Regions from separate parts of the Bradyrhizobium sp. 4 genome, predicted to be linked through region 2. Evidence: riboswitches for the same ligand, from Rfam matches in the RefSeq annotation. Region 2 holds a riboswitch; the other holds the start of a gene.

Region 1 (15,204 bases), 330 kb from region 2:
GTATTCCCACACGCAACGGTTCGCGTTCGCGGGCGTCGGCGGCGCTCCGAGGACGGACGACAACGTCGTCATGACGCAGATCCGCTACTATCCGTTCTAGTCACGGAGCCACGCAGGCTGGTAGCCTGGATGGAGCGAAGCGCAATCGGGAATCTTGCCTCAAGCGACGGAGGTCCCGGATTACGCTTGCGCTCCATCCGGGCTACTTCAGTGCTACGGCTTGTTGCCGAGCTGCGCGTGCGGCCGGCCGAAGTCGGGCGCGGCCGAGTCCTGGCCGATTTCGACGATGCCGCGGCGGATGGCGCGGGTGCGGGTGAAGTGGTCGAACAGTGCCTCGCCGTCGCCGCGGCGGATCGCGCGGGTGAGCTTTGCCAGATCCTCGGTGAAGGTGCCGAGCATCTCCAGCACGGCTTCCTTGTTGGCGAGGAAGACGTCGCGCCACATCGTCGGATCGGATGCCGCGATGCGCGTGAAGTCGCGAAAGCCGCCGGCGGAGAACTTGATGACCTCGGACTCCGTCACCTGCGCCAGCTCGTCGGCGGTGCCGACGATGGTGTAGGCGATCAGATGCGGCAGATGGCTGGTGATCGCGAGCACGAGATCATGATGATCCGGCGTCATGATTTCGACCTTGGCGCCCATCGCCGCCCAGAACGCACGCAGGCCATCGGTGGCGGCCGCATCAACGCCCTCCGGAGGGGTAAGGATGCACCAGCGGTTGATGAAGAGCTCGGCGAAGCCGGAATCTGGGCCCGAATGCTCGGTGCCTGCGACGGGATGCGCCGGCACGAAATGGATGCCTTTCGGCAGATGCGGCGCCATATCCCTGACGATGGCGCCCTTGACCGAGCCGACGTCGGAGATGATCGCGCCGGGCTTGAGATGCGGGGCGATCTCCTGCGCCACCGGGCCGCAGGCGCCGACGGGAATGCAGAGGATAACGAGATCGGCGTCCTTCACGGCTTCTGCATTGGTCGCCACGACCTGATCGACGATGCCGAGCTCCATCACGCGTGCGCGCGTCTTCTCCGAGCGCGCGGTGGTGACGATCTCGGAAGCCAGGCCCTGGAGCTTCGCGGCGCGCGCGATCGAGCCGCCGATCAGGCCGAAGCCGATCAGCGCGACGCGCTGGAAGTGCGGGGTCGCGCTCATCGTCCGGCCATGAAGTCGCGCAGGCCCTCGACGACGAGGCGGTTGGCCTCCTCGGTGCCGACGGTCATGCGCAGCGAATGCGGCAGGCCGTAGTTCTTCAAGCCGCGCAGCACAAGGCCTCGCCTGGTGAGGAACGCGTCGGCGGCGTCCGAGGTCTTGCCCTCGGTCGGGAAGTGGATCAGCACGAAATTGGCGACGCTCGGGGTCACCTTCAGCCCGAGCTTGCCGATCTCCTCGGTCAGCCAGTTGCGCCAGGTCTCGGTGAATTGCTTCGACATCGCCTGGTGCGCGGTGTCCTCGATCGCGGCAACGGCGGCGTACATGGCCGGCGTCGACACGTTGAAGGGACCGCGGATGCGGTTGACCGCATCGATGATGTGCTCGGGGCCGAACATCCAGCCGATGCGCAGCGCCGCGAGACCATGGATCTTGGAGAAGGTGTGTGTCACCACCGTGTTTTCGGTGGTCGCGACCAGCTCGATCCCCATCTCGTAATCGTTGCGCGAGACGTAGTCGCAATAGGCTGCGTCCAGCACCAGCAGCACGTGCGAGGGCAGGCCGGCGCGCAGGCGCTTGACCTCGTCGAACGGCACATAGGTGCCGGTCGGGTTGTTGGGGTTGGCGAGCCAGACCAGCTTTGTCTTCGGCGTCACCGCCTTGAGGATGGCGTCGACATCGCAGGTGAGGTTCTTCTCGGCCGCGATGACATTCTTCGCGCCGACCGCCATGGTCGCGATCGGGTAGACCAGGAAGCCGTGCGTGGTCGAGATCGCCTCGTCGCCATGGCTGAGATAGGTGTGGGCGAGCAGGTTGAGGATCTCGTCCGAGCCGGCGCCGCAGATGATGCGGTTGGGATCGAGCCCGAAGGTGCGCCCGATCGCTTCGCGCAGCACGCGCGAGGTTCCTTCCGGATAGTCTTCCAGATGATCCGCCACCTGCTTGAACGCCTCGATCGCCTTCGGCGAGGGCCCGAACGGCGTCTCGTTGGCCGAGAGCTTGAACACCTTGCGGCCGGGCTCTGCCACCGGGGTCTTGCCGGGCGTATAGGGCGCAATATCGAGAATGCCGGGATTCGGCACGGGGCGGGACATCTTCAACTCCGGACTGGCTTAAGCGGTTCGCGACTTACGATTTCGACCCGGTCGGGGGCACCGTATAGCGCGTTGCGTGGCTGCCGACGAGGGCCGTGGAGCGCACCGAGGCCCCCGCTTCGATCAGGGCAGCCTTGATCTTGTCGATGCTGCTTGTCGCGGTGACCGAGACCAGCAGCGCGGCGCCGTCGAAGGCGGTGTCGGGCACTGCCACGATCTCGGCGAGCGGCGACAGGGCGCGCGCGACCTCCGCATTCCACCCCGACACGCGCACGCTGAAGGTCTCGACCTCCGTCACCAGGGCGCTGTCGGCGACGCGCGAGACCGCGAACACGGGCAACGCCGCCGGATGGTCGGCGCGCTCGACGAAGGGCAGCCGCGCGATGATCTTTGGCGCGCCGGCTTCTTCCAGCGACAGCCACCACGGCGTGCGGCTCGAAGTCGCCGAGACCAGCGCCAGATCGCCCTTGGACTTCGCGACGGCCTCGACCGCCGCCTGCGCGCTGAAATGCGCGACGTAAGGCACCGTGAAGCCGAAATGGAATCGCGCGGAATCGCGCATGGCCGGCTCGCTCGCCGAGATGTCGGCGTGCACCGAGAACGGGGCCTGGACATAGGTGAAGGTCGCGATGATGACGCGCCAGATGCTCTCGACCGTATCGAGCGGCAGGATGCCGCGATGACGCTGCACGAGGTCGCGCATCATGGAGGCCTCACGTGCCGGGCGGAACGCCGAGCCGACCTCCTGGGTCTGCTTCACCTGGATCAGGCGGTCGATGATGTCGCCGCGTTGCATCAGCAGGCGATGCATGCCCTCGTCGATCGCGTCGATCTCCTTGCGCAATTCCTGGAGTGATGGTGGCGCGGGCGGACGTTGGGACATGTCTGACAGGTGCTGTTGAGAGGCGTTCCAATGCGGATCAGTCGAGCCGTCACCGCTGTGATGGATATCCTGATTAGGCAGTCGGGGCTGCGAAAGCAAAGAGAAATGCAAAGGGAAATCGGGCCCTTTCCGCCCGTGGCGCGACAGGCGAATTTGGCTGATCCGGGCCGTGACTTGACGAAAACCGTCCAAGACGGTAGTTTTTACCCGTTCCGTGGTCATTTGAGCCGGCCGGCTTGCAGCCACGTTAAAAAACTCGCTAAACAGGCCGGGGACGCTTTCGATCCCGGCCGAACCTATCGTTCAGGCCGGGTTTTTCATGGCCTGATGTCAATGCGGTCACCACGACGACCGCAAACGAGGTCGATGGTCAGATGGTTGGCGTCCAGTCAATTCCGAGTCCCGCGATCACCGCCGACGAGCGGTCGCACGAGGTGGATCATCCGAGTTCGCACGTCGCGCAGTTTGGCTTGGAACAGCCGCTGCGGCTCGATTGCGGTGTCGATCTCAGCCCGTTCCAGATCGCCTACCAGACCTATGGCGAGCTGAATGCCGATCGCTCCAACGCGATCCTGATCTGCCATGCGTTGACCGGCGACCAGCACGTCGCCAATGTGCACCCTGTCACCGGCAAGCCCGGCTGGTGGGAGACTTTGGTCGGCTCGGGCCGACCGCTCGATCCCAGCGAGTATTTTATCATCTGCTCCAACGTGATCGGCGGCTGCATGGGCTCGACCGGTCCGGCTTCGATCAATCCGGCGACCGGCAAGGTTTGGGGCCTCGATTTCCCCGTCATCACCATCCCCGACATGGTGCGCGCGCAGGCGATGCTGATCGACCGGCTCGGCATCGACACGCTGTTCGCAGTCGTCGGCGGCTCGATGGGCGGCATGCAAGTGCTGCAATGGACGGCGGCGTATCCGAGCCGGGTGTTCTCCGCGCTGGCGATCGCCTGCTCGACACGACATTCGGCGCAGAACATCGCGTTCCACGAGCTTGGCCGCCAGGCGGTGATGGCCGACCCCGATTGGCACCATGGCGGCTATGCCGATCAAGGTATCCATCCGCATCGTGGGCTCGCTGTCGCCCGGATGGCGGCGCACATCACCTATCTCTCCGACGCCGCGCTGCATCGCAAATTCGGACGGCGGATGCAGGACCGCGAGCTGCCGACCTTCTCGTTCGACGCCGACTTCCAGGTCGAGTCCTACCTGCGCTACCAAGGCTCGTCCTTTGTCGAACGCTTCGATGCCAACTCCTATCTCTATCTGACCCGCGCGATGGATTATTTCGACATCGCGGGCGACCATGGCGGCGTGCTGGCGAAGGCGTTCGCGGGAATCCAGACCCGGTTCTGCGTGGTCTCCTTCACCAGCGACTGGCTGTTCCCGACATCGGAATCGCGCGCACTGGTGCACGCGTTGAATGCGTCGAGCGCGCGGGTGTCGTTCGCCGAGATCGAGACCGATCGCGGTCACGACGCGTTCCTCCTCGACGTGCCCGAGTTCTTCGACATCGGCCGTGCGTTCCTGCAGTCGGCAGGCAAGGCGCGCGGGCTCACCGCCAAGAAAGCTTAAAGGACGGCTAGTCATGTCTGTACAGGAAGCGCTGCCGCTGGGCGGCCTTGCGGCCGGGCAGCCCGGTGATTTTCGCGCCGACCATGTGCTGGTGGCCGAGATGGTCAAGCCGGGCTCGAAAGTGCTCGATGTCGGGTGTGGCGAGGGCGACCTGCTCCAGCTGCTGGAAACTCGCGGCATCGACGGCCGCGGCATCGAGCTGTCGCGCGAGGGCGTCAACCGCTGCGTCGCCAAGGGTCTCGCGGTGGTGCAGGGCGATGCCGACACCGACCTCGTGAATTATCCGGATGACGCCTTTGACTACGTGATCCTGTCGCAAACCTTGCAGGCGACGCGGCAGCCCAAGGTCGTGCTCGAGAATCTCTTGCGCATCGGCCGCCGCGCCATCGTGTCGTTCCCGAATTTCGGCTTCTGGAAGATGCGGCTCCAGCTCCTGATCGGCGGCCACATGCCGCGCACGGAGAACCTGCCGGCAAGCTGGTATGACACCGCCAACATCCATTTCTGCACCATCAAGGATTTCGTCGAGCTCTGCGATGCGATCGACGTCAAGATGGAACGTGCCGAGGCGCTCGACCTCTACGGCCGTCCGCTGCGGCTGCGGATGCCCTGGTGGGTGTGGAATCTGTTCGGCGAGCAGGGCGTGTTTCTGCTGACGCGCGGCGGCAGGAAGTAGTTCTTCGTCATTGCGCGCGCAGCGCTAATGTGGCGCCAGTGACCTCGGGTCGCGCGCCGGCCATCTTCCCGCTTCCACCAGCGTGACGAACCGTTCCACCGTTTCGTTGAACAGCGCGGGCTCTTCGAGATTGAGCACGTGGCCGGACTTCGGAAACATGGCGAGCCCTGCCGCAGGCAGATGCTTCTTCAGGAACAGGCTTGCGCCCACGCACGGATCGTCCTCGTCGCCGCAGATGATGAGTGCCGGCGTCGTGGCCGCTCTGATCGCGTCCGTCATCGTAAAGATCGAGGGACGGCCGGCCTGGAAGCCGCGCATCGTCCGCGCCGATCCCTTGGCGTCGTGCCGCGCCAGGGCGGCATAGAAATCGGCGTGGCCGCGCGGGTCCTTCACCAGGAAGGGAATCCGGCTCGGCGCCTCGCGCGTGACTTTTGCGACTTCGGCTGAGCCGAGCATCTCGAATTGCTCCGCGTTGGCGCGGCACTGCTTGCACCAGGCGTCGAGGTTCTCGATCTCCGAGCCTGAGCCGACGCCGGCGAGCGTCATCGATAGCGCACGTTGGGGCGCGTTGAGCCCGATCTGGAGCGACGAATAGGCGCCCATCGAGAGACCGACGAAGTGCGCGCGATCGATCTTCAGGTGATCGAGCACCGCGAGCGCATCGGTATAGAAATGCGTGTAGCCGTAGACCTCGCCATCAGGCACGTCCGATGGCGTGTAGCCGCGCGCCGAATAGGTGATGCAGCGATGGCCGCGCGAAAAGTAGCGCATCTGCGGCTCCCAATTGGTGTAGTCGGCCGCGAATTCGTGCAGAAAAATAATCGGCGTGCCGGTGTCTGCTTCTTCGAAATAGAGGCGACAATTATCCTTCGTGAGGGCGTGAGGCATCCGGTTTTCTCCCTGAGGTGGCTGCGGCGTTGGAATGCCGTCCTGCGGTGAGCGCATACGACCCTAACACTTATTAATCATCGTCGAAAATCTCCGCGACCGCGTCTTGTTCTCGCCACATCAGGATACTGATACAGCCCGCGGATATCGGCCACCGCACCGGCCGATCGGGAAGTGGGGGTGTCAACGAAGGATGAAGAATGTTCGAGTTGTTTGCGTCTCGCCTGTCGCGCTGTGTCGTCGCGCTGGCTGTTTTCTTCGCGGCGGTCGCCGCCTTCACTTCTCCGGCGTCAGCACGACCTCATCGTCATAGCGCAGAGCGCCACGCTTACGCGCATCACGCCAGCAGACATCATCATTACCGGCATGCACGCAGCTCGCGTTTCGATCGCGGCGCGGCGCAATTGCAGGCGAGCGGCTTCGGCAACACCTTCGCCAGCTATGACCCGAACGCCAATACCGGCGGCATCGCCATGAGCGGCAGCGGTGGAATGGCCATGAGGGGCAACGCAGGAATGGTTACCAGCGATAGCGGTGGGATGATCACGCGCGCCAGCCGTCGAATCGCCACGAGGCGTGGCGGTGGGATGGCCACTAACGCGAATGACGGCGGCGTGGCCCATAGCGCCACGGGCAGCGGCGGCTTCGGCGGCGGATCGGGCCTCGTGTCCGAGGCACGCCGCTATGTCGGCGGTAATCCGACCGGCCGCGGCAGCCTGTGGTGCGCGCGGTTCATGAACATGGTGCTTGAGAAGACCGGTCACCGTGGCACCGGCTCCGATATGGCGAATTCGTTCGCGCATTACGGGACGCGCGTCTCCGGTCCGCAGGTCGGCGCCATCGCAGTGATGTCGCGCGGTGGTCGGGGTGGTCATGTCGGCATCATTACCGGCGTCGACGCGCAGGGCAATCCGATCATGATCTCCGGCAACAACGGCAACCGCGTTCGCGAAGCACCAGTCTCGCGCGGCCGGATCTATGCGTATGTGATGCCGAACTGACGGCCGTCATTGCGAGGAGCGAAGCGACGAAGCAATCCAGGCTGTCTCCGCAGATAGATATCTGGATTGCTTCGCTGCGCTCGCAATGACGGAGTACGTGGCGCCGGCGCCGCGTCACACCAGCTTCGGCTCTTCAAACGCAACCGCGTCGCCCACGCCGATGTCGCCGTCGGCGATCACCTCGGCATAGATGCCGCAGTCCATGTGGCCGAGATTGCTCGAGAGCGTGGCCGGGATTTCGAGATCGCGCCTGGCGGTCTCGGGGTCGACGTTGGTGGCCGGGCAGCGCTTGATGCGTTTGACCACTTGCAGCCGGGCCTGTCCGATCGCGAGCGTCTGGCCGACGAGGTCGAGCTCGGACCAGGCCGGCCAGCCCTTCACGTAGAGATTGGCGCGGAAGCGCAGCGGGTGGACGGCGGCGCCGCCGAGCATGGTCTCGAGCGCGCGGACGCTGTCGATATTGATGATGGACACGACCTTGCGGGCGACGTCGGAAAAGCTGTGGTCTCGGCCGGACAGGATCTTGGGCGGACCTTTCAGCTCCGGCTGAAAGTTCTGGCCGAAGTAGTCCTCGATGGCGGCGCGCCCGGCGGCGGTCTCGAGATCGCCGCTGGCGGCGATCTGGCCGTCCTTGCGGATGGTCAGGCGGTTGGTCGCGTCCTCGAACCGGCTGTCGAGCGAAGCCAGCCGCTCATTGCGCGCCAGCATCAGGAACTGGATCTTCGGCTTCCACTGCGGCTGTTCCGGATCGAAGCCGCTGGGGCCGTTCTCGATGGCGTAGCGGCGGTCGGCGGGCAGGGTCTGGCCGGCTCGCAGGGAGACGCGGGGCAGGGGCTCCGGCGTCAGGCCCTTGATCGGATAGCGGTAGAGGCCGGTGATCTCGGCGGTCTGGCTGGCTGTCATTGCGCTAGGGGTCATGCCGCTACTTAGGGGATTCGGCCCATCGGCGCCAAGCGGGTGGATCCGCGCACGAAATTGTGAACTCGCCTCTTCCGGTCGGAGGCCTCGCTTCCCACATCTGGGTCAGGCCGGCGCCAGCGCCGGCTGATAACGACCGTTGCCGGTTGAGAAACGTCAATGCGGTCATCGGAAACCCAATGAAGATGCCGTTTGGAGTGCCTTAGAGGGCTCCAGGGGCAGGCCGAGGGAAAGACCACGATATGAATATCGAAAAATATACCGAACGCTCCAGGGGCTTCGTCCAGTCCGCGCAGTCGCTTGCGGTGCGCGAAGGGCACCAGCAGTTTTCGACCCTGCACGTCCTGAAAGTGCTGCTGGACGACAATGAAGGCCTCGCTGCCGGCCTGATCGACCGTGCCGGCGGCAATTCCCGCGCAATTCTGAAAGCGACCGAGGACGCCCTGAACAAGGTACCGAAGGTCTCCGGCGGCGGCGCCGGCCAGATCTATCTGGCGCCTGAGCTCGCCCGCACCTTCGACGCCGCCGAAAAGGCCGGCGAGAAGGCCGGCGACAGCTTTGTCACGGTCGAGCGGCTGCTGCTCGGCCTCGCGCTGGAGAAGACCAGCGAGGCGGGCGCGATCCTGGCCAAGGGCGGCGTCACCCCGCAAAACCTCAACGCGGCGATCGAGGCGCTGCGCAAGGGCAGGACCGCGGACTCCGCCACGGCCGAGAACGCGTATGACGCGCTGAAGAAATATGCCCGCGACCTCACCCAGGCGGCGCGCGATGGCAAGCTCGATCCGGTCATCGGCCGCGACGAGGAGATCCGCCGCACGATCCAGGTGCTGTCGCGCAGGACCAAGAACAATCCCGTCCTGATCGGTGAGCCCGGCGTCGGCAAGACCGCCATCGCCGAGGGCCTGGCGCTGCGCATCGTCAACGGCGACGTGCCGGAGAGCCTGAAGGACAAGAAGCTGCTGTCGCTCGACCTCGGTGCGCTGATCGCGGGTGCGAAGTATCGCGGCGAGTTCGAGGAGCGGCTGAAGGCCGTGCTCCAGGAGGTGATCGGGAGCGAGGGCAATTTCGTCCTGTTCATCGACGAGATGCACACGCTGATCGGCGCCGGCAAGGGCGATGGCGCGATGGACGCGTCCAACCTGCTGAAGCCTGCGCTCGCCCGCGGCGAGCTGCACTGCATCGGCGCCACCACGCTCGATGAGTACCAGAAGCACGTCGAAAAGGACGCAGCGCTGGCGCGGCGTTTCCAGCCGATCTTCGTCAGCGAGCCCTCGGTCGAGGATACGATCTCGATTCTGCGCGGGCTGAAGGACAAGTACGAGCAGCACCACGGCGTGCGGATCACCGATTCCGCGCTGGTCGCCGCCACGACGCTGTCCAACCGCTACATCACCGACCGCTTCCTGCCGGACAAGGCCATCGACCTCATGGACGAGGCGGCCGCGCGGCTCAAGATGCAGGTCGACTCCAAGCCGGAAGAGCTGGATTCGATGGATCGGGAAATCATCCGGCTGAAGATCGAACAGGAAGCATTGAAGAAAGAGAGCGATGCCGGTTCGAAGAGCCGCCTGCAGACGCTGGAGAAGGAGCTAGCCGATCTCGAGGAGAAGTCCGCGGCGCTCACCGCACGCTGGAGCGCGGAGAAGAACAAGCTCTCCGACGCCCAGAAGCTGAAGGCCGAGCTCGACGGCTTACGGGTCGAACTCGCCAACGCGCAGCGGCGCGGTGAATTCCAGAAGGCCGGTGAGCTGGCCTATGGCCGGATCCCCGAGCTCGAAAAGCAGCTTGCCGACATCGAGGCCAAGGAGAACTCCGGCGAGATGATGGAGGAGGCGGTCACCGCCAACCACATCGCGCAGGTGGTCTCGCGCTGGACCGGCGTGCCCGTCGACAAGATGCTGGAAGGCGAGAAAGACAAGCTTCTGCGGATGGAGGACTCGCTCGGCAAGCGCGTCGTCGGCCAGGCCGAAGCCGTACGTGCGGTCGCGACCGCCGTGCGCCGTTCGCGCGCGGGGCTGCAAGATCCGAACCGGCCGACCGGCTCGTTCATGTTCCTGGGGCCCACCGGCGTCGGCAAGACCGAACTGACGAAAGCACTCGCCGAGTATCTGTTCAACGACGAGACCGCGATGGTCCGGCTCGACATGTCCGAGTACATGGAGAAGCACTCGGTTTCGCGGCTGATCGGCGCGCCTCCGGGCTATGTCGGTTATGACGAGGGCGGTGCGCTGACCGAAGCAGTGCGGCGCCGGCCCTACCAGGTCGTGCTGTTCGACGAGATCGAGAAGGCGCACCCCGACGTGTTCAACGTCCTGTTGCAGGTGCTCGACGACGGCCGCCTCACCGACGGCCAGGGCCGCACCGTCGACTTCCGCAACACGCTGATCATCATGACCTCGAACCTCGGTTCGGAGTTTCTGGTGAACCAGCCGGAGGGCGAGGACACCTCGGCCGTGCGCGAGCAGGTGATGGGAATGGTGCGGTCGCACTTCAGGCCAGAGTTCTTGAACCGCGTCGATGAGATCATCCTGTTCCACCGCTTGCAGAGGAGCGAGATGGGCCGGATCGTCGAAATCCAGTTCGCGCGGCTGCAGAAGCTCTTGACCGATCGCAAGATCGTGCTGACGCTCGACGCTGCGGGCCGCGACTGGCTCGCCGCCAAGGGCTGGGATCCCGCCTACGGCGCACGGCCGCTCAAGCGCGTGATCCAGCGTCACGTCCAGGATCCGCTCGCCGAGATGATCCTGGCCGGCGACGTCAAGGACGGCGATACCGTTGCGATCTCGTCCGAAGGCAACGTGCTGACCTTCAACGGCAAGGCGCCGCAGACCGCGGAGATCGCCCAGTTCGAGGCGCCGGTGTCGAAGCGGAAATTGAACTGAGCGCCGGCAATCCAAGCCTGAAGCAAAATGCCGCCCCGGAGAGGTCAATCTCTCCGGGGCGGTTTGTTTTGCGGGTTGTTGACGATGTTGCTGCAGCCGGAGTGTGGTCTGGCTAGGACGTGCAATCTTTGCGGTGCGGCCCTGCCGGCATATGCAATCCATCTACAATTTCGACGCGCGGGGAGTTATTTCTTCGTGACCTTGTAGATCGCGTTCTCGATGTCAGAAGAGAAATAGATCGTGCCGGATTCCCCGATGCCAACGCCCGTCGGGATATGCGTCGGCAGCCCTCCGGGCGCACCGCTCAGGCCGATCGGGAGATTGGCCGCGATCTCGGTGATCGTGCCGCTCTCCGGTGCGATCTCGATCAACCGCTTCGCGCCGACCTCCGCCACGATCAGCTTGCCGTCGCTGGCGCGTGCGATGCCTTCGGGCATTTTCAGGTCCTTGGCGATGACCGTCTTCTCGCCGTTGCTCTCGATCATCGAGACGACGCCGGAAAAGGCTTCGGTGGCATAGACCTCGCCGCGCGATCCGGCGACCAGCCCGACCGGACCCTCGAGTCCGCCGATCAGCGTGGTGCGGTCCTTGCCGTGCTCGCCGCTGACGCGGACCAGCGATTTGGTGCCGAGCTCGGCCACCAGGATGCTGCCGTCCGCGAGCACGAGCGCGTCATGCGGCGCCTTGAAGCCGTGCAGCATGTCGCGCGTGGCGCCGGTCTTACCGTCGATCACCTGCACCGTGCCGGTGAACCAGCTCGACAGGACCACATCGTTGCCCTTCGCCGTCGCGCTCATCGGATATTCGAGCGTGACGCCGGCGGCGTGCATGCGGGCCTTCTCGGTGACCTCGCCGGTCGCGCCGTCCACCGTGCGATAGGCGAACACGTCGGCGACGTGGATCGTATCCTTGCCGTTCTCCGACGTGACGCCGATGCCGCCGGGCAAAGCGAGCTTGCCGATGATGACCTGCCGCGCCTGGCCGGTCGCGGGATCGACCTCCTGGATGCCGTTGTCGGCCATGTTGGAGACGTAGATCCGGTCCTTGTCGTCGATTGCGAGATTGTCCAGCGACGGCTTCAATTGCGCCATCATGGTCTTGGCGCCCGAGTTCGGATCGAGGCGGACGAGCTGGCCGAGGGCGGTGTCGACCACCCAGAGATTGCCCTTGGAATCGAAGTTCACCGCGGCCGGGACCTTGAAGCCGTCGGCGACGACGGTCAGCTCGGCCTTGTCGACGTCGACCCTTGCGACCTGCCCCTTGAACCAGAGCGGACCGTAGAGCTTGTCGTCGGGACCGAACTCGAAGCCGTTGAGGCCTCCCATCTTCTCCATGATCTGGCGCGGTGGTTTGACGCCCTCGACGTCGATCTCATAGAGCGTGTCGCCGAGGAAGACGGTGGTGGCGTACAGCCTGCCATCCTTGCGGAAGGCGAGCGAATTGATGCCGGGAAGGCCGGAAGCGAGCTTCTTGATCGGGCCGTCGCCCTTGCGCGAGTAGAGATCGCCGGCCAGGAAGCCGGTCCAGGCCATGGTGCCGTCGGGCGCGAATGCGATGTCGTCGGCCATTCCGACCGGAGCGGGGATTGCAACCTTGGCGGTACCGCCGGCGATGTCGACCTCGTAGAGCGCCGCGCCCGCGACACTGCCGGCAAACAGATGGCCGGCCTTGTCGATCGCAAGCCCGTGCACGCCGTGGAACGCCGAGCCGGGGACGAGCTTGGTGACCTCCCAGTTTTCGGCCGAAACACTGGTGGCGGAGACAATCGCAGCAACGAAGGCTGCGCAGGCGAGCCTGTTCTTCATGGCGAGACCTCCCGTTTTTTGGAAAATATTCGCTCCTCATGCCGCTTTGGCAAACGAAACTTGACGTTGTGATGCCGCCAGGCGAGCTCCGCGCGACAACGTCAAAACCGGATCGTGTTTGAAGATGATCGGCCGATCTCGGCCGGTCGCCGGCTTTTACCTGTTGGTGACCTGCAACGGACCGCCGGTTGCGTCCGACATCCGGGCGATGGCGCCGGCGCGGCCGCTCATCATGCCGTCGAGCCGGTCGCGCTCCTTCTCGAAGCCGGCCAGCATCGGGCCTTCCAGCGAGCGGCCGCGCGGCAGTTTCACACGGAGCGGATCGACGAAGCGGCCGTTGACCAGGATTTCGTAGTGGACGTGCGGGCCGGTCGACGCGCCGGTCGAACCGACGAAGCCAATCACCTGGCCCTGCCGCACCTTCTTGCCGGGCTCCATGCCCTTGGCGAAGGCCGACATATGGCCATAGGCGGTCTCGTAGCCGTTGTTATGCTTGATGCGGATGTATTTACCGTAGCCGCCTTCGGGGCCGGCCTTCTCGATCACGCCGTTGCCGGAGGCGAAGATCGGCGTGCCATAGGAGGTCGCCCAGTCGACGCCGGTATGCATCTTCACGTAGCCGAGGATGGGGTGACGGCGGCCGCCGAAGCCGGAGCGCATGATGGCGTTGTTGACGGGCTTGCGCACCAGGAACTTCTTCGCGCTCTTGCCGGTCTCGTCATAGTAGTCGACGACGCCGTCGTCGGGGCTCTGGTAGCGGTAGTATTTCTTGGTCTCGCCGCCGAGCGTGAGCGAAGCGAACAGCACGTCGTTCTTTTCGCTCGCCGTCACGCCTTCGTCTTCGCCGGCGTAGAACACGTCGAATGAATCGCCCGGCGCCACCTTGCGCTGGAAATCGACGTCGTAGGAGTAGATCTTGATCATGTCGTCGATGACGGGCATCGGCACTTTGTTGCGCATCGCGGTCTCGTAGATGCTCTGGTAGAGCCGCACGCCCGTGCCGTCATCGTCGTCATCGTCGTCGCTGTTGGCGTTCGCCGCCGCGTCGGCGACGGTATTCATGCTGGAAACGTCGACCGCGACGTATTTGCCGAGATCGGACAGCGCCGCGATCGCCTCGACCATGGTCTCGTTGGCGATGACGACGCGGTAGGGCTGCAGACGGGCGCCGGGGCTTGCGGGCGCCATCAGGATGCGCAGCTTCTCGCCTTCCTTCAGACCGCCGTCGCGGCCGCGCGGCCCGAGCGTCGCGGTGATCGCCTTGATCTCCTCGGCCGTGGCGCCGAGATCGCGCAGCACGCCGGCGACGCTGTCGCCCTTCTTGACCACGTGGACGCGTTCGCCGTTGGGATTGCCGCCGGTGATCTGTTCCTTGGTCTTCGGCAGCAGCGTGACGTTTTCCGGCACCACGCGCGTCTCGAAGCCGGCATAGGGATCGGACGGCGACACTTCGGTGGCGTAGGCGCTTCTGATGTCGGACGGGCCGGTCGCGCCGGAGACGTCGGCCGCAGCATTGGAGAGTGCGGCGTAGCGCACCCCGCCATTGCCGCGCCAGTTCGCGGCATCACGGACCCGCATCAGGATGTCGTCGAGCGCCACCACTGCGGAAATCTTGGCTTTCGGCAGCACCTGGGAGAGGTCCTTGGTGACGAAGGAGACCTCGGCGTCGGGTTCGACGGCTTCCGGATTGTTGGGATCCTCGGATGCCGCCTTCGGATCGGAGCCGACATCGGTGAGAAGGCGCTGGGCGTTGAATGGCGGGATCTTCGCCGACAGGTCGCTCGTCGTCATCGACAGATTGCCGGCAATCCGGATGAAGGGGCGCACCCGCATCACGTCGCGGTTGCCGACGCGGGCAACGGTCGAGACGCGCACGATGTTGCGCGAGGCCGTGGATTCGTTCGGGGGCGGCAGGCGGTCGCTCTTGTGCAGCGTGGCGGCGCGGTCGGCTGCGCCGAATGCGCCGCGCAGCGCGCCTTCGACGCGCTCCGGCACCTTGGCGAAGGTCATCTCGCCGTCGAGCGAAGCGAAAACGGCGCCGCCGATCAGGGCTGCGCCGCAGAGTCCGGTCAAGATTGTCCCGCTGAACCATTGCACCGAGACACGGCGGCGATCGATGACGGCGGCTTCGGAACCATCGACGGACAGCGGCGGCTCGTGGCCGAGATCGATGATCCCGGTCTCACGCCCGTAAGCGCCGCGTGACGTCCTGTGGTTCAACCCAAATCCCCCAATCAACGACCCAAGAGCCCGGTATCGAGCCCCTCCTTACGCCGCCCCCCTTCGGGGTGTCTCCGGAAAAGGCAAGCCGCATAGGCGTCCGCGGTCAGA
Region 2 (15,204 bases):
TATTTTCGCGCGCATCCTTGGCGCCGAGAGGACCGCAAAATGAGTGATCTTTCCGTATCGATGAGCGCGTCAGGTGGACTGCCGCACGCGGCAGTGCTGCCGGAGGCGCCCCCCAAGGTGACCGTGCGCAACCTGAACTTCTATTACGGCGAGCACCATGCGCTGAAGAACATCAACCTGACGCTCGGCGCCAACCGTGTCACGGCGTTCATCGGTCCGTCAGGCTGCGGCAAGTCGACCCTGCTGCGCATCTTCAACCGGATGTACGACCTCTATCCCGGTCAGCGCGCCACCGGTCAGCTCATGCTCGACCAGACCAACATCCTCGACGGCAAGCTGGACCTCAATCTGCTGCGCGCCCGCGTCGGCATGGTGTTCCAGAAACCCACGCCGTTCCCGATGACGATCTACGAGAACATCGCGTTCGGCATCCGTCTTTATGAGAAGATATCGAAGTCCGAAATGGACGGGCGCGTCGAGAAGGCGCTGCGCGGCGGCGCGCTGTGGAACGAGGTCAAGGACAAGCTCAACGCCTCCGGCCTGTCGCTCTCCGGCGGCCAGCAGCAGCGCCTCTGCATCGCCCGCACCGTCGCGGTGCGGCCCGAGGTGATCCTGTTCGACGAACCCTGTTCGGCGCTCGACCCGATCTCGACCGCCAAGGTCGAGGAGCTGATCCAGGAGCTGTCCGAGGATTACACGATCGCGATCGTCACCCACAACATGCAGCAGGCGGCGCGCGTCTCCGACAAGACCGCCTTCATGTATCTCGGCGAGTTGATCGAGTTCGACGACACCAGCAAGATCTTCACGTCGCCGTCCGACCGGCGCACGCAGGATTACATCACCGGCCGGTTCGGCTAGGAGACGCGACATGGGTTCTGAACATACCGCAAAGGCCTTCGACACCGACCTCCAGGAACTCACTCGCCTGGTCGCCGAGATGGGTGGCATCGCCGAACGCATGATCGTAGAGTCCGTCGACGCATTGATCCGCCGCGACGTCCCGCTCGGCCAGCGCGTCGTCGCCATCGACACCGAGCTCGACGCGCTGCAGAAGCGCATCGAGGAACGCGCGGTGCTCACCATCGCCCGGCGCCAGCCAATGGCGGTCGATCTGCGCGAGATCGTCGGCGCCATGCGCGTCGCGACCGATCTCGAGCGCATCGGCGACCTCGCCAAGAACATGGGCAAGCGCGTCGCGGCGCTGGAGACGGACTTCCATCCGCTCAAGCTGTTCCGCGGCCTCGAGCACATGACCGACCTCGTGCAGCAGCAGGTCAAGTCGGTGCTGGACGCTTATGCCGCGCATGATTTGCCGGCGGCGATGGCGGTGTGGAAGGGTGACGAGGAAGTCGACGCCATCTGCACCTCGCTGTTCCGCGAGCTCCTCACCTACATGATGGAGGATCCGCGCAACATCTCGTTCTGTATTCACCTGATGTTCTGCGCCAAGAACATCGAGCGGATCGGCGACCACGCCACCAACATCGCCGAGACCGTGTTCTACATGATCGAGGGTCAGGCGATCACCGACAAGCGACCGAAGGGCGACATGACGACCTTCGCCAACACGGTACCGAACACCTGAAGACTTAAGGGAGCGACGACCCGATGGGCGCACGCATTATGGTGGTTGAGGACGAGGAAGCCCTGACCGAGCTTCTCCGCTACAACCTCGAAGGCGACGGCTATGACGTCGAGACGGTGATGCGCGGCGACGACGCCGACACCCGCCTCAAGGAGCACATCCCCGATCTGATCGTGCTCGACTGGATGCTGCCGGGCCTGTCAGGCATCGAATTATGCCGGCGGCTTCGCACCCGTCCCGAGACCAAGCAGCTCCCGATCATCATGCTCACCGCGCGCGGCGAGGAGAGCGAGCGGGTGCGGGGTCTTGCGACCGGCGCCGACGATTACATCGTCAAGCCGTTCTCGGTGCCGGAGCTGCTGGCGCGCGTGAAAGGCCTGCTGCGGCGCGCAAGCCCCGAGCGGCTCGCCACCGTCCTTGCTTTTGGCGACATCGAACTCGACCGCGACAAGCGCCGCGTGGCGCGCTCGGGCCGGCCGATCGATCTCGGTCCGACCGAATATCGCCTGCTGGAGTTCTTCCTGGAGCACCCGGGACGGGTGTTCTCGCGCGAGCAACTGCTCGACAGCGTCTGGGGCCGCGACATCTATATCGACGAGCGCACCGTCGACGTGCATATCGGCCGCCTGCGCAAGCTGCTCAATCTCGGCCGCGAGCAGGACCCGATCCGCACCGTCCGCGGGGCCGGTTACGCGCTGGATGATCGGTTTGCGAAGGCGGAGCAGGTGTAGGGTTGCAGCTTTGTTTCTTGGCAAGCTGTCCCCGAATTCTTCGACGTCGTCCCGGACAAGCGAGCGAAGCGAGCGCTGATCCGCGACCCATAACCACCGAACGTGGTTTGGCGAAGACTCGGAGTGACCTCTTTCGCGCAACAACCGCGCGCTCCGAGTATGGGTCCCGGCCCCCGTGCGCAATTGCGCACTAGGCCGGGACGACACGGAAATTGAACCTTCTTCGCGCGACGACTTGCCGTAATTACCGCGGGCCCGGCTTCACCGGTGCGCGGCGCCGATCCGACGCCGGCTGGTACGCGACGCGCGAGTGCTGGGCGCAATAGGGCAGGCCGGACAGCGCCCGTCCACCGCAGAAGAAGAAGTCCGGGCTCGAGGGATCGCCGACCGGCCAGTGGCAGGTCGCCTCGTTCAATTCCAGCAGCGACAGCCGCTGGCTCATCGGCACCACGTTGTCATAGGTGACCGGATCCGGCTCAGCCTCGACCTCGAAGGCCTGCGCCAGCGCGGTGTTGCCGCGCGAGATCGGGCGGCTCACCCGCATCATGTGCTGCGCGGGGCGCGCCTTGCGCGGCCGCGGCGCTGCCGATGAAGGGCTCTTGGCGCGGCCCGAAAGGCCGAGCCTGTGCACTTTGCCGATCACGGCATTGCGGGTCACATTGCCGAGCTCCGCCGCGATCTGGCTGGCCGAAAGTCCGGCCTCCCAGAGCTTTTTCAGCTGCTCGACGCGATCATCGGACCAGGTCAAAACCGTCATTGCACCCTTTCCCTCGCTGCGCGCCCGCCATCCTGGGGCCTCGCAGCGAATGCCTAAGCCTTCAAAAACCCGTGCCGCCAGAATCCCTTAAGGCTCGCCGGGCGCGTCTTGAACGCCCGAACGTTTACGCCGGTACATAAGGACTTAAAGATCAGAACCACTGCACGAGATGTCGTATCTGACAATCCAAACGCTACAATATGGCGTGACTCCCGCGCAAGAGTCCGCCGACTCGCTTCCACATGTTCCGTGGCTAAATCCCGCAAAATCGGCACCGCAAGACTACGGATTCAGCGTTTCGCGAGGCTTTCCGGGCGGCATTGACACCCGTTTCACCAGGCCTAAGATAGTCGCACGTGCCGCCCTCAAGAGGCGGCACGTTTCGTTTTCCGGGCCGGTCGATGGTGCGTTGCGCAATGCACGCTCACACCGTCCGCAACATTCAAGTGACCGTCATGACTAACAGCGCAGCGCCGCATTTGCTCCCCGTTTTCGCCAGGTCCGACCTCGGTTTCGAGCGTGGCGAAGGCTGCTGGCTGATCGCGACCAGTGGCGAGCGCTATCTGGATTTCACCTCCGGGGTGGCGGTGAATGCGCTCGGCCATGCCCATCCGGCGCTGGTCGCGGCGTTGCAGGAGCAGGCCACGAAGCTCTGGCACATGTCGAACCTGTTCCAGAGCCCGGACGGCGAAAAGCTCGCCGCGCGCCTGTGCAATGAAAGTTTTGCGGATTTTGTGTTCTTCTGCAATTCCGGCGCCGAAGCGCTGGAATGCGTGATCAAGGTCGTGCGCCGTTATCACGCCGCGAAGGGCCATCCCGACCGTTATCGCATGATCACCTTCGAAGGCGCCTTCCATGGCCGCACGCTGGCGACACTTGCCGCGACGGGTTCGGCAAAATATCTCGAAGGTTTCGGCCCCCCGATGGAGGGCTTCGACCAGGTTGCGCATGGCGGTCTCGACGCGGTGAAAAAGGCGATCGGTCCGCAGACCGCCGGCATCCTGATCGAGCCGATCCAGGGCGAGGGCGGTGTGCGTTCGGCAACGCCCGCCTTCCTGAGGGCGTTGCGCCAGCTCTGCGACGAGAAGGGTCTGTTGCTCGCCTTCGACGAGGTGCAAACCGGCATGGGCCGCACCGGCGATCTGTTCGCGTACCGCCGCCTTGGCGTCGAACCCGACGTGATGTCGCTGGCCAAGGCGCTCGGCGGCGGTTTCCCGATCGGCGCCTGCCTTGCGACCGCGGAAGCGGCATCCGGCATGACGCCGGGCTCGCACGGCTCGACCTTCGGCGGCAATCCGCTCGCGATCTCGGCTGCGAATGCCGTGCTCGACGTCATGCTCAAGCCCGGCTTCTTCGATCACGTGCAGAGGATGTCGCTGCTGCTCAAGCAGAAGCTCGCCTCCGTGATCGACCGCCACTCTGATGTCGTCAGCGAAGTGCGCGGCGAGGGCCTCCTGATCGGCATCAAGGCCGTGGTGCCTTCGGGCGATCTCGTTGCAGCCTTGCGCGCAGAAAAGCTGCTCACCGTCGGGGCCGGCGACAATGTCGTGCGTTTCCTGCCGCCTTTGATCGTCACCGAAGCCGAGATCGAGGACAGCGTCGGGCGGCTCGAGCGCGCCTGCACGGCGTTGTCCGGCAACAAGCGGGCGGCAAGCTGATGAGCAAGTCGCCCGACAAAACACCCAAGAAAACACCGAAGCACTTCCTCGATATCAACGAGCTGCCGCTGTCGGAGCTCAAGCTCATGCTCGCCGCGTCCACCGCGATGAAGGCGAAGCAGAAGGCGCATCAGCCGGTCAGGCCGCTCGAAGGCAAGACGCTGGCGATGATCTTCGAGCGCCCCTCGACGCGGACGCGGGTGTCTTTCGATGTTGCCATGCGCCAGCTCGGCGGCGAGCCCATCATGCTCACCGGTGCCGAGATGCAGCTCGGCCGCGGCGAGACCATCGCCGACACCGCGCGGGTGCTGTCGCGCTATGTCGACGCGATCATGATCCGCATCCTCAATCACGACGCCCTTCTGGAGCTTGCGGCGAACGCCACCGTGCCCGTCATCAACGGCCTGACGCGGCGCTCGCATCCCTGCCAGGTGATGGCCGACCTCATGACCTACGAGGAACATCGCGGCCCGATCGAGGGCAAGACGGTGGCCTGGACCGGAGACGACAACAACGTGCTGGCGTCCTGGGCGCACGCCGCCGAGCGCTTCAAGTTCCAGCTCAATGTCGCGACACCTCCGGAGCTCGCCCCGAAAAAAGCCATGCGCGACTTCATCAAGGCAACCGGCGCGCCGATCATGCTCGGCACCGATGCCGAAGCCGCCGTGCGCGGCGCCGATTGTGTCGTGACCGACACCTGGGTGTCGATGGGCGACAAAGAAGGCGAGCACCGCCACAACGTGCTCAAGCCCTATCAGGTCAATGCCCAGCTGATGTCGCTGGCCAAGCCGGATGCGCTGTTCATGCACTGCCTGCCCGCCCATCGCGGCGAGGAGGTCACCGACGAGGTAATCGACGGTCCGCAATCCGTCGTGTTCGACGAGGCCGAAAACCGCCTGCACGCGCAGAAGGGCATTCTGGCCTGGTGCTTCGACGCAGTGAAGTAGATCGACGCGGCGAGCTAACTTTCCGTCGTCCCGGCGAAGGCCGGGACCCATACCGCGGAATCTCTCTTGTGGCAGATCGGCGGAGGCAACGAGTTTTCGCCAAACCAATATTCGTGGTTATGGGTCCCGGCCTTCGCCGGGACGACACCGAATTTGCCGTATCATGATCAAACCAGTGTCCAGATGAGCTGCTCCGAACCCCTTCCAATTCCGCCTTCCGACCCCAGATAAAGCGCCATGGTTTCCCAATCCCCTGACATGAAAACCGGGCCCGAAGGCCCGGTTCGCGCGCCATCCGCGGTTCCGATTGATGACGCCGTGCTGCCCTACGAGGTCGACGCGCTCGATGTGCGCGGTCGGCTGGTGCGGCTTGGTCCGGCGCTCGACGAGATCCTGACCAAGCACGATTACCCGGCGCCGGTCGGCAAGCTGCTCGGCGAGGCCATCGTGCTGACCACGCTGCTCGGCTCGGCGCTGAAGTTCGAGGGCCGCTTCATCCTCCAGGCCCAGACCGACGGTCCGGTGTCGTTTCTGGTCGTGGACTATCAGGCGCCGGATCGTCTGCGCGCCTATGCGCGCTACGACGCCGCGCGCCTCGGCGATGCAAAGGATTCCGGCGCGCTGCTGGGGCACGGTCATCTAGCCATGACCATCGACCAGGGCCCCGACATGAGCCGCTACCAGGGCCTGGTCGCGCTCGACGGCGGCAGCCTGGAAGACGCCGCTCACGAATATTTCCTGCGCTCCGAGCAGATCCCGACCCGCGTGCGCCTCGCCGTCGGCGAGGAATGGCGCTCGAACGACGGCGGCAAGCATCGCTGGCGCGCCGGCGGCATGCTGATGCAGTTCCTGCCGAAGGCGCCCGAGCGCGCGCGGCAGGCCGATCTGCATCCCGGCGATGCGCCCGAAGGCGTCGAGGTGCATGCCGTCGCTGAAGACGATGCTTGGGTCGAGGCGCGCTCGCTGATCGAGACCGTCGAAGATGTCGAGCTGATCGATCCGGAGCTGTCCGGCGAGCGGCTGCTCTACCGTCTGTTCCACGAACGCGGCGTGCGCGTGTTCAATCCGCTGCCCTTGAAGGCGCAATGCTCCTGCTCGCGCGACGCGGTGGCATCGATGCTGAAGAGCTTTTCGTCCGACGATCGTGCCGCGATGGTCAAGGACGACAAGGTCGTCGTGACCTGCGAGTTCTGCAGCTCGGTGTACGAGTTCACACCGGACGAGGCGGGCGTCGAGGACGCGTAGCGCGGTGCTGTAGTGCCGTAAGGGCGGGTAAAGCGAAGCGTGCCGACCATCTCAGACCCTAATTCAACACCCGCTTGTTGTCCGGGCTGTCCAGCGAGAACGTCGGCACGTCGATCTCGAAGCGTTCGCCGGTTGCGCTGACCATCTGGTAGCGGCCGGTCATGAAGCCCGAGGCGGTCGTCAGCGGCACGCCGGAGGTGTATTCGAAGCGTTCGCCGGGGGCGAGCGTCGGCTGCTCGCCGACGACGCCCTCGCCCTTCACCTCCTGCTGCCGGCCGGTGGCGTCGGTGATGATCCAGTGCCGCGTCTTGAGCTGCACGGTCTCGTCGCCGGAATTGGTGATGACGATGGTGTAGGACCAGAAATAGCGGGAGCGGTCGGCCGACGACTGCTCCGGAACAAAGTTCGGCTCGACGGTCACTTCGATCTGGCGGGTCACGGCGCGGTACATGATTGCCATCATACCGAAATCTGCTCGGGAACCAAACGCCGGAGGCGGTTCTGGCGACATCGTCCCGCCAGAATTCGCAGGGAAGTACACGTCCAAGTGTCTTTGCATGTGATGCGGGCGCTTTGCGAGATGACGGCCGGACCGGTACACTCCTTGCCACGTCGCGATTTGCGGAAGGGTTTTTAGCCCCCGATGACCATTGCCGACCAAGTGACGGGATCGACGATCGCGGGAACCGCCAAACCTGTGGAGGTCAAATCCGCGGGTGCGAAGCCGCGCGCGGCATCGCCGGCCATTTCGCTGCCCGCCATCGGCGAGCGCGAGCTCCGGCTCGACCTGTTCCGCGGCCTGGCACTGTGGCTGATCTTCATCGACCATTTGCCGCCGAGCCTTCTGACCTGGTTCACGATCCGCAATTACGGCTTCAGCGACGCCACCGAGATCTTCATCTTCATCTCCGGCTATACCGCCGCCTTCGTCTATGGTCGGGCGATGCTGGAGTCCGGCATCGTCGTCGCCACCGCGCGCATCCTGCGGCGCGTCTGGCAGATCTATGTCGCCCACGTCTTCCTGTTCACGATCTTCCTTGCCGAAATCTCCTACGTCGCGACCAGGTTCGAGAACCCGCTCTACACCGAAGAGATGGGCATCATGGATTTCCTCAAGCAGCCCGACGTCACGATCGTGCAGGCGCTGCTGCTGCGCTTCCGTCCGGTCAACATGGACGTGCTGCCGCTCTACATCGTGCTGATGCTGGCGCTGCCCTTGATCCTGTGGCTGATGAAATGGCGCCCCGACGTGACGCTCGGCCTCTCGGTCGCGCTCTACGCGGTGACCTGGGAATACGATCTCTATCTGTCGGCCTATCCAAACGGCTTCTGGGCCTTCAATCCCTTCGCCTGGCAATTGCTGTTCGTGTTCGGGGCATGGTGCGCGCTCGGGGGTGCGCGACGGATGTCGCACATTCTCGCTTCGCGGGTGACGATGTGGATCGCGATCGCCTATCTGGTCGCGGCATTCTACGTGACGCTGACCTGGTATGTGCCGCAGCTCTCCCACTTCATGCCGAAGCGGCTCGAGCAGTGGATGTATCCGATCGACAAGGCCGACCTCGACGTGCTGCGCTTCACGCATTTCCTGGCGCTGGCCGCGCTCACCGTGCGCATCCTGCCCCGGGACTGGCCGGGCCTGAAATCGCCCTGGCTGCGGCCGCTGATCCTGTGCGGCTCGCATTCCCTGGAGATATTCTGTCTTGGCGTCTTCCTAGCCTTTGCCGGCCATTTCATCCTGGCCGAAGTCTCGGGCGGCCCGGTGATGCATGCGCTAATTAGTCTCTCCGGAATCCTGATCATGTGGGCCATGGCCTGGCTGATTTCGTGGTACAAGCGGGTGGCTGACAAGAGCGGTTCGAAAACCAAAAGCGCCGTCGGCAGCGCCGATATGGCGGGAGGGGGCTGATGAAGGCGAAGGTTTTCCTGAGCCTGATCCTGCTGTGCGGTGGTCTCGCCGCGCCTCCGGCGCGCGCGGACGATGCTGCGCCTGCTGCTTCGGCGGCACCTGCTGCTTCAGCCGCGCCCGCAGCCTGCGAATTGCCGTCCTATCTGCTCACCAGCGAAAGCCAGCTTCCCAAGGTCGCCGATGCCATCAAGGCCGGCAAGCCGCTCGAAATCCTGGTCATCGGCAGCCGCTCGACCACGATTCCGGCCTCCGAGGACGCTTCTTATCCGGCGCGGATGCAGGCCATCCTGAAGGACAAGCTGCCGCCGACCGAGACTGTGCACGTCTCCGTAGAAATACAGAGCAAGAAAACGGCTGAGGAGGCGGCCGCCAGCTTCGTTAAGCTGATGGAAGCAAAAGCGCCTACTTTGGTCATCTGGCAGACCGGGACCGTGGATGCTATCCGAGCCATTGATCCCGACGATTTTCGTGGCGCGGTGACCGAAGGGGTTGTTGCGTTGCAAAAGGCAGGGGCTGACGTCGTCTTGATGAATCTGCAGTACAGTCCGCGTACCGAAACCATGATCTCGGTGCCGCCATACCTCGACAATATGCGGGTGGTGGCGCAGGAGCACGATATTCCGCTGTTCGATCGTTTCGCGATCATGCGGCAGTGGAATGACCAGGGGCAGTTCGACCTGTTCAGCCCGTCGCGCGGGCCTGAGCTGGCGAAACAGGTCCATGATTGCCTTGGCCGGGCGTTGGCACAGTTCGTGATCGACGCTGCCCATCTGGAGCCGGCCCAGCAGCAAAATTGAGGTCTAGCGTTAATGAGTTCTCTCCGCCCTTTTTGCCTGACGGCATGGCTGGCTGTGCCCGCAGCAGCGGTGCTGCTGTTGCTGAGTCCGGCCTCGCAGTCGCGCGCGCAGACGCAGGCCGCGCAGGCAACACCGGCCCCGCAGCAATCGGCTGATCCGGCTCCCGCTTCACCGTCCCAGACCACCGTCGCAGCGACGTCCCCCGACCAGCGCGGCATCACGGCGCGCGCCATCGACAAGGTGAAGCAGGTCGCGAAATCCGCCGGCGACGTCTTCAGCCGCGTCCCCTGCCTGTCGCCGAAGGGCGGCGCGAAGGCAATGGGCTCGCTGCCGCATGTCGCGGGCAAGCTCGTCGCCGGCCAGCCCGTGGTCATCGTCGCATTCGGCTCGTCGTCGACCGCGGGATTCGGCGCGAGCTCGCCGGAGTTCAACTATCCCAATCGCCTTGCCGCGCAGCTGCACCGGCACTATCCGACTGCCGACATCACCGTCGTCAATGCCGGCGTCGGCGGCGAGGACGCACCCGAGATGATGAAGCGCCTCCAGAAAGAGGTGATCGACGTGCATCCGGATCTGGTGATCTGGCAGGTCGGCACCAATGCCGTGCTGCGCAATCTCGATCCCGGCGATACCGCCAAACTGGTCGAGGACGGCATCAGCCGCATCCAGGCTGCCGGCGGCACCGACGTCGTGCTGGTCGATCCGCAATATTCGCCCGCCGTCAACCAGCGCGCGGACAGCGCCGGCAAGATGGTGAAGTTGCTCGGCAAGGTCGCCGAGCTTCGTCATGTCGGCATCTTCCCGCGCTTCGAGGTGATGCGCGACTGGCACGAGAAGCAGTCGATTCCGGTCGAGAGCTTCGTGATCGCCGACGGCCTGCACATGAACGATTGGGGCTACGCCTGCTTCGCCCAGCTCCTCGGCGACGACATCATCCGCTCTGTCGGCCAGATCAAGCTCGGCGTCAACGTGCCCGCGGACGTGCGGACCTATCGGCCGATGTGAGCATCGGTGCGTAGGGTGGGCGAAGGCGCGCTCTTCGCGCGCCGTGCCCACCATCCATCGGCGCTGCCATCGTGAATGGTGGGCACGCTTCGCTTTGACCACCCCACGATGTCGATGCGTGGCTACGCCTTCTCCAGCGCCGCGGTCAGATCCTCGATCAGATCGTCCGCATGCTCAAGCCCCGCCGAGAAGCGGATGAAGCCCTCGCTGATGCCGAGCGCGGCGCGGTCCTCCGGCTTGAGGCGCTGATGCGTCGTCGTTGCCGGATGCGTGACGAGGCTCTTGGCGTCGCCGAGGTTGTTCGAGATCTTGGCGAGCTTGAGCTCGTTGAGCACGCGGAATGCCGCCTGCTTGCCGCCCTTGACCTCGAGGCCGACCAGCGTCGAGCCGCCGCGCATCTGCTTCTTCACCAATGCGGCCTGCGGATGATCGGCGCGGCCGGGAAACACCAGCCGTGAAATCTTCGGATGGCTCGCCAGCACGTCTGCGATGCGCGCCGCCGTCTCGGTCTGCGCGCGCACGCGCACGGCGAGCGTCTCCAGGCCCTTGAGCAGAACCCAGGCGTTGAACGGCGAGATCGACGGGCCGGTCTGGCGCATGAAATTGTGGATGTGCTCGGCGATGAACGCTTCCGAGGACAGGATGATGCCGCCGAGACAGCGGCCCTGGCCATCGATGTGCTTGGTCGCGGAATAGACCACCACGTCGGCGCCGAGCGCGAGCGGGCTCTGCCAGATCGGAGTGGCGAACACGTTGTCGACGACGAGCCGCGCGCCGCCGCTGTGCGCGATCTCTGCGATGCCGGGAATGTCGAGTACATCCAGCGTCGGGTTGGTCGGGCTCTCCAGGAAAAACGTCTTGGTGTTCGGCTTCATGGCGCGCTGCCACTGGTCGAGATCGAGGCCGTCGACCAGCGTGGTCTCGATGCCGTAGCGCGGCAGCAAATCCTGCACGACGTAGAGACACGAGCCGAACAGCGCGCGCGAGGCCACGACGTGATCGCCGGCCTTGAGCGGCGCCAGGATCGCGGTCGTCACCGCGGCCATGCCGGTCGCCGCCGAACGTGCCGCTTCGGCGCCTTCGAGCTCGATCATGCGCCGCTCGAACATCGAGATGGTCGGATTGGAGTAGCGTGAATAGATGAAGCCGGGGTCCTCGCCCTTGAACCGCGCCTCGCACTCCTCGGCGCTGTTGTAGACGTAGCCTTGGGTCAGGAACAGCGACTCCGACGTCTCGCCATATTGCGAGCGCAGGGTGCCGGAATGGACCAGGCGGGTTTCGGGACGGTAGGACGCGGTGGACGCCGGGGACTTCGACATAGGACCTCCTGAAGTGACCATCGAAAATGGTCACAAAAAAACCGGCCTGGAATATCTCCACGGGCCGGGATCACAGAGGTCCCCGGCCTGTTTAGCGACTTATTTAACGTGGCTGCAAGCCGGCCGGCTCAAATCACCACGGGATAAGTCATGCTCATATTCCGCAATGCCCTTTCCGTCAAGACGTCCATCGGATAGCCGTAAAACGCTCATATTTCCCGCATGTCGGGATGTGTTTGATCCCTGATGAGGACCCCGGGTTGACGTTCACGGTCGCCGCCGACGCCAATGGTATCCTGCCCGACCGCATGATCGCGGCGATGGCGGAGGGCGGTCTCATCCTGCCCGCTTACGACTTCGTCGAAAGCCAGATCCAGCCGGCGAGCCTCGATTTGCGCCTCGGCGACATCGCCTATCGCGTTCGCGCCAGCTTCCTGCCCGGTCCCGGCGCCACTGTCGCCGAGCGCATCGACGAGTTGAAGCTGCACGAGTTCAGCCTCGCCGACGGCGCCGTGCTGGAGACCAACTGCGTCTACATCGTGCCGCTGCTCGAAAGCCTCGCGCTGCCGCCGGAGATCGTCGCGGCCGCCAACCCGAAAAGCTCGACCGGCCGGCTCGACGTCTTCACCCGCGTGATCGCCGACGGCACCCGCCGCTTCGACATGATTGGTGCCGGCTATCACGGTCCGCTCTATGCCGAGATCAGTCCGAAGACGTTCCCGGTGCTGGTCAGCGAGGGCTCGCGCCTGAGCCAGGTGCGCTTCCGCACCGGCGATGCCATCCTCAACATCGACGACCTTGAGGCGCTGCATGCGACCGAGCGTCTCGTCGATATCGACGATGCCGATCTCACCGGCGGCGTCGCCGTCTCGGTTGATCTTTCCGGCGAAAAGAGCGGTGGCTTCGTCGGCTACCGCGCCAAGCGCCACACCGGCGTTATCGACGTCGATCGCCGCGCTGGCTATTCCGTCGAGGAGTTCTGGGAGCCGATCTCGGCCCGCCCCGACGGCAGCCTGATCCTCGATCCCGGCGAGTTCTATATCCTCGCGTCGAAAGAGGCCGTGCAGGTGCCGCCCGATTACGCCGCGGAGATGGTGCCGTTCGATCCGTTGGTCGGTGAGTTCCGCGTGCATTATGCCGGATTCTTCGATCCCGGCTTCGGTTATGCCGGCGCCGGCGGGTTGGGGTCGCGCGCCGTGCTCGAAGTGCGCTCGCGCGAGGTGCCGTTCATCCTCGAGCACGGCCAGATCGTCGGCCGCCTCGTCTACGAGAAGATGCTGGCCCGTCCCGACGCGATGTACGGCCAGCGCATCGGCTCCAACTACCAGGCGCAGGGCCTGAAGCTGAGCAAGCATTTCCGGGTGTAGCGATCACCCGTCGCCCGGATGGAGCGCAAGCGTCATCCGGGAAAGTCTCACTTGTGGCACGATCCCGGCTTACGCTGTGCTCCATCCGGGCCACCAGGTGCTGACATGACCAATCCATCCCAACTCGACGCATACATCCTCGACGACGTCGCCGATGCGCTGATCTATTCGGATCGCTCCGGCACCATCATGCGCTGGAATCGCGCATCGTCCGCACTGTTCGGCTTCTCCGCGGACGAAGCGCTGGGCCAGAATCTCGACCTGATCATTCCCGAACATCTGCGCGCCGCGCACTGGAAGGGTTTTGAGGCCGCGCTTGCCAGCGGCGCGATGAAGCTTGCGGGCAAACCGACACTGACCCGCGCGCTGCACAAGGACGGACGCAAGCTCTACATCGAGATGACCTTTGCGCTGGTGCGGGACGCCGCTGGAGTGGTGCAGGGATCGGTGGCGATGGCGCGCGACGTGACCGAGCGCTTCGAGCGCGAGCGTGCCGCCAAGGCTGCGCGAATTTAAACCTGCGCAAAATTCGTGATGCGGAATTGGCGAGCCGCCGTGCAGGGCGCCCTGCATGCGGCTCAGCTTGTCCGTCGACGGCTGCAGTGACACACTCGATCAAAACAACGATCGGGAGCGAACATGACCGCCGCATCAGACCCCGCGCAGGAAGCTCAATGGAAACGCTGGCGCGCGGTTGCCGATCTCTATCACGCCTACTTCACCGGCCTGATCCTCACCGTGGTCACGCGTCGCGGCACGGCAGATGCCGCGGAGTTCGTCTTTCGCGTGTTCCGCCGCCAGCAGCAGGAGCGCTTCCTGCTGGGGCTGGAGAAGCTCGGGCTGAGCCATCTGCCGCCAGCAGTCGCCGCCGCGCAATATCACTACCTCTCGAACTGGATCGGCGGCGTGCACGTCGAATACATGTATGAGAGCGACCGCAAAGCCTGGATCCGCTATCCGCCACCGCGCTGGATCTGGAAAGGCACTGCCATCTGCGGCGTGCCGGGCGAAGTCTCGCGCGCGATGCTGCGCGGCTGGCACGCCAACAACGGCGTGGCGCTCGGCGATACCAGATTGGGGTTCGTCTGCACCAAGCAGAGCGTCGACGGCCAGGACGGGCTCGAAGGCTACTATTATCAATATGACCATCCCCTCGAGCTCGACCAGCGCCTCGTGTTCGCGCGGCATCTCGAAGCGCCGCTGTTCGATGCTGCCGCGGCTCCGGCATTGCCGGTCGCAAGCTGGCCAAGACCGCGACTGGAAAAAGCCTATCGCAACTACGCGATGGAATATGTGCGCACCGCCGCGCCCGTGATGGTGCAGCTGTTCGGCCCGGAGGATGCCGGCTATCTCCTGCACCTCACGGGCAAGCTGATCGGGATGCAATATTTTGACGAGATCGCTGCGGCGCTGTCGATGGGCCGCGGCGGTGCGGGCGAGTTCGCGACGTTCCTCAACGCGCTGTTTGTCGCGCAGGACGATGTGGCTGAGACAACGCAATCCGAAGGCACGTTCGAAATCCGTCAGCAGAGCTGGAAGTTGATGGACGGCGTCGCCGATTGCCACCCCGCTTGCGCCAAGGTGCTGGCGGGGCTGTTCGAAGGGCTCGCGGCCGGATGCGGGCGGCACATCGGCGTGCACATGCGCCCGGCCGCGGGGGGCCGGCCGCCGCTGATCTGGACGGTCGGCTGATGTCACCGACCGAAATGCGCTGCCGCAGGGCACGCCTGCATCAGGCGCAGAAGGAATCGGCAATTGCCGTGCTAACAAGCTGAACCCCGCGCCTTTTGCGCGAACAAATTCATTGGCACACCCAGTCATTGCCGCGCCGCAACTGGCGCTCGCGCCCGGGAGAGGACATGTCCGACATCGCCGAGATTC

What was found. A riboswitch is a leader RNA that binds a small molecule or an ion and turns the genes downstream of it on or off. The one in region 2 is predicted to bind S-adenosylmethionine.
Region 1: linked by a shared signal. The riboswitch ahead of IVB45_RS33400 (homoserine O-acetyltransferase) and the one ahead of IVB45_RS35070 (O-succinylhomoserine sulfhydrylase) in region 2 are both predicted to bind S-adenosylmethionine.

The regions. Positions count from the first base shown of each region.
Region 1 covers NZ_CP064686.1:6,972,861-6,988,064, reverse strand. Annotated here, with positions in the region: gene IVB45_RS33420 (hypothetical protein) at 1-100, shown strand, start outside; gene IVB45_RS33415 (prephenate/arogenate dehydrogenase family protein) at 214-1,152, opposite strand; gene hisC (histidinol-phosphate transaminase) at 1,149-2,243, opposite strand; gene IVB45_RS33405 (chorismate mutase) at 2,278-3,126, opposite strand; SAM riboswitch at 3,331-3,410, shown strand; gene IVB45_RS33400 (homoserine O-acetyltransferase) at 3,501-4,703, shown strand; gene metW (methionine biosynthesis protein MetW) at 4,717-5,379, shown strand; gene IVB45_RS33390 (alpha/beta hydrolase) at 5,404-6,267, opposite strand; gene IVB45_RS33385 (TIGR02594 family protein) at 6,468-7,268, shown strand; gene IVB45_RS33380 (MOSC domain-containing protein) at 7,383-8,171, opposite strand; gene clpB (ATP-dependent chaperone ClpB) at 8,429-11,068, shown strand; gene IVB45_RS33370 (SMP-30/gluconolactonase/LRE family protein) at 11,254-12,873, opposite strand; gene IVB45_RS33365 (M23 family metallopeptidase) at 13,030-15,093, opposite strand.
Region 2 covers NZ_CP064686.1:7,302,969-7,318,172, reverse strand. Annotated here, with positions in the region: gene pstA (phosphate ABC transporter permease PstA) at 1-43, shown strand, start outside; gene pstB (phosphate ABC transporter ATP-binding protein PstB) at 40-861, shown strand; gene phoU (phosphate signaling complex protein PhoU) at 872-1,588, shown strand; gene phoB (phosphate regulon transcriptional regulator PhoB) at 1,612-2,319, shown strand; gene IVB45_RS35110 (GcrA family cell cycle regulator) at 2,564-3,076, opposite strand; gene IVB45_RS35105 (aspartate aminotransferase family protein) at 3,532-4,734, shown strand; gene argF (ornithine carbamoyltransferase) at 4,734-5,681, shown strand; gene IVB45_RS35095 (Hsp33 family molecular chaperone) at 5,919-6,926, shown strand; gene apaG (Co2+/Mg2+ efflux protein ApaG) at 6,985-7,389, opposite strand; gene IVB45_RS35085 (OpgC domain-containing protein) at 7,570-8,835, shown strand; gene IVB45_RS35080 (SGNH/GDSL hydrolase family protein) at 8,835-9,632, shown strand; gene IVB45_RS35075 (SGNH/GDSL hydrolase family protein) at 9,645-10,637, shown strand; gene IVB45_RS35070 (O-succinylhomoserine sulfhydrylase) at 10,760-11,956, opposite strand; SAM riboswitch at 12,027-12,106, opposite strand; gene IVB45_RS35065 (2'-deoxycytidine 5'-triphosphate deaminase) at 12,217-13,323, shown strand; gene IVB45_RS35060 (PAS domain S-box protein) at 13,429-13,839, shown strand; gene IVB45_RS35055 (hypothetical protein) at 13,963-15,015, shown strand; gene IVB45_RS35050 (MATE family efflux transporter) at 15,183-15,204, shown strand, end outside.